One region of the Providencia sp. PROV200 genome, then DNA from elsewhere that is predicted to be linked to it. Evidence: predicted binding sites of a transcription regulator. Region 1 holds the regulator's gene; the other holds the start of a gene.
The links. The regulator Fur, encoded in region 1, represses iron uptake genes when iron is present. The targets are predictions, from matches to a motif close to ATAATAATGAGAACNACTATCAA.

Region 1 (3,336 bases):
ACAGATATTCCGAGCTATGGCGGTGGTTACGGAAATATCTTCCAAGATGAAAAAGATATTAAGTTTATGGTGATGATGCCATTTACTGTATTTTAAAGTATAAAATATTTTAGTCACAATGACTGCTATAGGGGAAACCATGGCAGTCATTAAAAGGTATTACCTTATATTTTTAATAATGAATGGGATATTAGCGTAAGGATAAATGCCTATATTAAAGCTTAAAAATAAGGTGAGTATTTTCACCTTATTTTTATTGTGATTATAAAGATGCATTATTTACACTTTCATTGAGTATCAAAGCGTCTTGTTTTAGTTTATCTTTTAATACGGTAACTTTTTCTGAATGATGAGCTGGATTTTTAACTTGTGCTTGACCAGATAAAATCCCACCTTTTTTAATCGATAAACTGCTGTAATGGATAGTACCGTGGATTTCTCCATTATTTTCAATACTGATAGTATCAGAGTGGCATTCACCTTCAATACGCCCATTTACCACCAGTTCTTTGCAGGTGATATTTCCTGTCACTTGGCCGTTTAACATGACTTTAACCGTATTATCTTTTCCGGTTATATTCCCAATGACTTTTCCATAGATATGCACTTGCTCATTAGAGGTTATATTTCCTTCAAAAACAACGTCCCTAGAGATAATTGTATTCGTTTTTTCTTCACTAATCGTTGGGGTTGATAGTGTGACTTGTTCTTCTATCTTTACAGTCACTTCAGGCTCATGACTTACCGAAGGGGGAGTCGCTGTAGGCGCGGGCTTGTTTTGTCTTTTGGTGAACATTTTACTTACCTTTTTTTGATTGAAGTGTACGATCAAGAACAGTATTGATAATGCAAACGAAAATAAGGCGCTAGTTAAATAACTAAAGAACCACCCTATTAAAGTAAGAAACCAGAAGAAAAAACTTGTATTGAGAAAAAGATATGTTTTTTTCATCAGTTAATCTCTTACAAATTGCTAAAGTACTCAATAAGTTTAGCCAATAAATACAATTACACATTTAAATTGTACGTTAACTTTATGACTACATTTGAATCACTAACTCTCTAATTTAGAGTTAAAATTATAGTAAGGTAATTAAATAATTTTAAATAGTATGAAATGATAGAAATCATCTATGATGTTATTTATATACCACATTGATTGGTAAAGCATAATTCTAGATAACAAATTATAATTATCCGTGAAATAATATAAAGATTTTGATTTGAATTGCAACTATTAAGGTTTTTAATAAAATTCGTATTATCGGCGAGATCTAGTGGTAAATAGTTATGTTTAGGTTATTCACTAGGAATTATCACTAATAGAGTGTAAGAGTATCAATACTTAAAATAAAAAACCCCGATAAAATTGTTTTATCAGGGTTTTGGCATTTTTAACCATTACGTTTCATCAACGATGGTTGAATACTGTTACTCTTTGGCTTCGTGTGCGTCAGCATTGTCACGGCAATCGCCATCTGCGCAATGACCATATAGATATAAACTATGGTTAGATAGTTTAATGCCATGGCGAGCAGCGATATTTTTTTGGCGGGTTTCAATGGATTCGTCAGTAAACTCAATCACTTTTCCACAATCTAAACAGATTAAATGGTCATGGTGATGTTGCTGGGTTAATTCGAATACAGATTTACCACCCTCGAAGTTGTGACGGGTAACGATACCGGCATCATCAAATTGGTTCAATACGCGGTATACGGTTGCTAACCCGATCTCTTCACCCATATCGATCAGCTTTTTATAGAGATCTTCCGCACTGACGTGGTGGCACTCAGGCTCTTGAAGTACTTCCAAAATTTTTAATCTTGGAAGAGTGACTTTGAGTCCAGCATTTTTCAATGCTTTATTGTTGTCTGTCATGCGGGTTTTGTCCTGTATCTTAAATCATAAATTTAACAATAATGAGACATTTTTAACATCAATACAGTTGTCTTCTAAACTGATTTACAATTATAGGCATGGAAAATAAAAATAGAAACCATGCATTGTCTCATTATTTTGATAATCTCGTGAGAACCTATCCTATTAGGATACCTTATCGGTTATTTTAGATTATGCCACTGGCTTAGATGATTCATTTTGTGCAAAACAGTGGCGTAACCTATGGGTAAGGGTTCTTTACATGACCTATTAGCCTAAAATTTCAGCTAAAGACATTTCTTCAGAGATTTGTTTTACCCATGCATCAACACGTTCATCAGTTAGCTCAGGTTGACGATCTTCATCAATCGCTAAACCAATAAAGTGGTTGTCATCTGCCATGCCTTTGGATACTTCAAAGTGATAACCTTCAGTTGGCCAATGACCAACAATAACTGCACCACGAGGTTCGATAATATCGCGGATCGTACCCATTGCATCACAGAAATATTCAGCGTAGTCTTCTTGGTCTCCGCAACCAAATAAGGCGACAAGTTTACCTTCGAAATCAATTTCTTCGAGAGTAGGGAAGAAATCATCCCAATCACATTGGGCTTCACCATAATACCAAGTTGGAATACCGAGAAGTAGAATGTCAAAAGCTTCAATATCTTCTTTGCTACATTTTGCGATATCGTGAACTTCTGCTACATCTTTGCCTAATCTTTCTTGGATCATTTTGGCAATATTTTCTGTGTTACCTGTGTCACTTCCGAAGAAAATGCCTATGACTGCCATAAAGTGATTAACCTCTTGTTTTTCTAAGAGAGCTAGAGGTGATAACTCGCCTTCTAGAGCCCATTTAGAACGAAAATAGATAGAATATTACGCCTTATTTTGGCGAAAAAATGTTGCTAAGTCTGTCAAATTTGTGTGATTTACCAAGATAACGCTATTTGAGTATTGATGTATCAACATGCTCAAGTTGTGACATTAAAATTTCTTCGATCAATTCACTACGGCTTATATTTTTATCTTCAGCTAACTGATTCAATACCGCGACAGCTTCTTCGTTCAGTTTCAATTCAACTCTGCGCAATCCTTTCACTTTATCTCGTTTCAGTTGGTTGCGTTTGTTGATCCTTAATTGTTCATCCCGTGATAGCGGGCTTGTTTTAGGTCGCCCAGGCCTTCGTTCCTCAGCGAACAAATCTAGCGTAGTTCGGTCTGTTTGTTCTTTTGCCATGTTTATAACTGCTAAAAGGGTGTGCCAGTAATTCAGCGCGCCATGATACCCTAGCTAATTCCCTTGTGCTATAGCTTCATCTATCATGATTTGGTTTAATTGGTTGTAAAATGAGCACTTTTAGTAAAAAAGCACCACTTGCCATAGACGTGATGCTTTTTTATCCATGTTATTGCGTTTGTTGGTACCATAAATTGGCGTATAAGCCA
Region 2 (3,336 bases), 880 kb from region 1:
AAAGGATCGCCATAGTGCCTAGCAATAACTCAACCCAACTGTTAATGATTAGGTAATTCACCCGCCCTTTTTGCCTAATGTTCGGTACGATGTAATAGCGATTGATAATAGCTAACAAAAGCATTCCACCCACTAAAATGATCTTAAGCCAAAGTAGTGATTGGTATTCTGACCCCGAGTAGTTTAATGGCCAGCCAGGCAAAAGAATTACCGCACTGATGACACCCGTTATAATAACCAGTGCAACAGCGATATGGCCCAAACGTGAAAAACGCATCATGGTATTCACAATGTGTTTATCCATCCCTTCCGCCATCTCTTTTTTATTGCGTAAAAATTGAATGCAAATTAAAAATGGCCACAGACCACCAAACCAATAGGCCGAACTAATAAGATGAACAAACTGATTAATGCGATGAAGCACCCCGATTGCGCCATCATGCATCGCTGCGTGCCCAATAAAAGCATGCAGACCAAGTAAGATGACCGAAAAGATTAATATTAACGTTAATCGTAATTTGGTAGGCTTTACAAATAAAACCAAGAGTAATAATACCGATGACAAAAGCTCCCAACGCCATATTTGACCGAATGACGTCCCGAGTACCCCTTGCCATATCGCCCAGTCGATACTATCTTCCCAACCATCCCCCATCAAACCTGCTTGCGCAAGCATCCAGCTAAAGGTCGTTAATACAGTAACGATAGCGCAGAAGAAAATGCCTTTATTCAAATAGCGGCTTAGTAAATAATTAAATGACCCGCGGCTAAGTAACACTGCAAATATTGACATTCCGCACATCAATATTGCAGCGATAAAATGAACAAAGCGAATAAGTGTGTAAAAAGCTTCTAGTGACATATTATTTCACTGCAAAGCTATACGTTCCTTTTGTTTTATGTCCGTCGACAGAAACGACGCTCCAATTAACGTCATATTTTCCCGCAATGAGTTTGTCTTCCACAGGAACAATCACTTTAGTATCGTTAGTTGGATCTAACGTTGCTTTACCAGTTTTTACTATTTTATTTTCAGGCCCAATAATGCTGACTTTAGTAAAGTTAACTTCAATACCTTCAGAAAAGCTTAATGTGATGGACTCAGGTGCTTGTTCTACTGCTGTACCTTCAGCTGGAAGCTGGTCTTTTAAATGCGCATGTGCAAATGCTTGCTGGAAAGACATTCCTAAAAAAAGAACGGCAACTGCGCTGATTTTGCGCCATGAAGATTTAATAGGGTTAATTGGCATAGTAACCTCTTAATTTGCAGGTGAATTTAGAATAATTGCCAATCATTATACGGAAAACAAACCATTTTACCGCTTAAAAATGGGTTTTATCGCCCTATCCTGTGAGTTTTCACACAAAATGAAAAGAAAAAGACTTATGAACATTGAATTACCGTATTCGTGTCCATAAGTCTAGGGAGCTTATATATCAAGTTGAAATAAAAACGATGTTTCTATTTATCTGCGGTGTTTAGATTAAACATGCGTTGCCGCTGACAGGTTTTTCAAGTCTTTATCTAACAAGAAGAGTGCCTTACCAGACTCACCCACCATATCCAGTTTATCCAGTACTGATTTAAATAATTTTTCTTCTTCATGTTGCTCTGCAACATACCATTGTAAGAAGTTAAATGTAGAATAATCTTGTGTCGTCATTGCTAAATGAGCCAATTTATTAATTTCACGGGTGATTAATTGCTCATGTTCGTAAGTTTGGTTGAAGACATCGCTAATTGATTTGAAATCAACGGGTGGCGCAGCAATTTGCCCTAACAGTGGCAGTGCACCTGTGTCACTAAGATAATCAAATAAACGCTGCATATGTTCCATTTCTTCTTGCGAGTGTGCTTTTAAGAACGCCGCAGCGCCTTCATAGCCTTTGTCACTACACCAAGCACTCATTTGCAAATAAAGGTTTGCTGAGTAAAATTCAAGGTTTAATTGTTCGTTTAATTTTTTGACCATGTCTGTAGTTAACATATTTATGCCTTATCGGTTAATCATTGATGTGTATATTATGCACAGTATTACAATAATTAAAACCCTAAAACAATCTTAAAACAAAAAAACACAATTTACTGATAATTAATAACTTTTGTTAAAAACAATAATAATCAATCTCATTATCTTTTCTTGTTTTTCTTAATAACTAAATATATAAAAAGATAAATTTAATCCTTATATTTCATTATTCCAATTAATGTATTGAGATTTTTTCTCATTATCCAGTTACAATAATAAGGGATGAATTTAACCGTAGAGATCAAATATGAGTCATAATCTTGCTTTATTGCCTAAAGATGAAATGGATAAGGTCAATGTCGACCTTTTGGCTTCCGGTGTTGCATTTAAAGAACGCTATAACATTGCCATCATTGCTGAAGCTGTTGAGCGAGAACAACCTGAACACTTAAGGGAATACTTCAGGGAGCGACTAGTATACTACCGCCAACTATCACAGAATTTTGCACGTATGCCCTATGAGCCGCGAAATCGCTAGCCCCACAAACACACAAAAATGATGCAAAAAAGGGATAACCTGAATGGTTACCCCTTGATTATCAAGATCAAAAAATTTATTTCGACGTATTATATGTCACAGTATTATTTTGGCAGTCTACCGCAACTGAATAATGTAAGTCAGATTTTGCACCACGAACAACTAGCGGGACCCTATAACCTGTTTCGGTTTTAGTGACTTCGCTATCATTGACCCATGCAACCGCTTTCTTGCCTAAAGCCGCTTTTTCATCTGTCCAGCGAGGTAAACGATTATTCATAAAATCGCTTTTCACTTGTGCTGCAATTTGAGGCTCAGTTAACGTGCCACAACTGACGAAAGGTGCAGCTTTACCTTCTTCACTATTTGCGCTTAACGCAAAAGAGCTAAAAACCAGCGTACAAGCACCTAAAACCACAGCAATTTTTTGTTTCGCTTCCATACCATCCTCCGATACCTATTAATAGGTAAAGACTTTTGATTAGTTTAGCGGCTTATTTCAGCCTATCAGATACCCGTTATCTTCTGGTTATTATCTAGTCTTCATTGATAAATAGAATGACTTAACTAATATTAATCTATCAGATTTATGCATGGATGTTAATAGTATGTTTACAAATTATTAATTTTCATCATCAAAACGAACATGGATCTGCTCTTTATCTTGGTGCTTTTCTCTAATTTCTTGAGCGACTAATGCAATAGCCTCACCACTACTCATCCCTTCCGCCATCAATTGATGAATTTTTTCAACTGCTTCTTGCTGTTCTTGGTGATTAAGTGCTGGCATACCAGAAAACATGGTTTAAACCTCATGTATAAAAGACT

Region 2: a site for Fur is predicted at 2,116-2,138, ahead of ftnA (non-heme ferritin). Genes of this name have one in related genera too.

The regions. Positions count from the first base shown of each region.
Region 1 is NZ_CP096307.1:1,371,619-1,374,954, forward strand. It holds gene chiP (chitoporin ChiP) at 1-96, shown strand, start outside; gene M1E86_RS06095 (bactofilin family protein) at 263-796, opposite strand; gene fur (ferric iron uptake transcriptional regulator) at 1,432-1,881, opposite strand; gene fldA (flavodoxin FldA) at 2,152-2,679, opposite strand; gene ybfE (LexA regulated protein) at 2,834-3,127, opposite strand; gene M1E86_RS06115 (type I secretion system permease/ATPase) at 3,297-3,336, opposite strand, start outside.
Region 2 is NZ_CP096307.1:2,251,791-2,255,126, forward strand. It holds gene copD (copper homeostasis membrane protein CopD) at 1-862, opposite strand, end outside; gene copC (copper homeostasis periplasmic binding protein CopC) at 864-1,250, opposite strand; gene ftnA (non-heme ferritin) at 1,485-1,988, opposite strand; gene M1E86_RS10340 (DNA polymerase III subunit theta) at 2,278-2,508, shown strand; gene yebF (protein YebF) at 2,585-2,950, opposite strand; gene M1E86_RS10350 (YoaH family protein) at 3,131-3,310, opposite strand.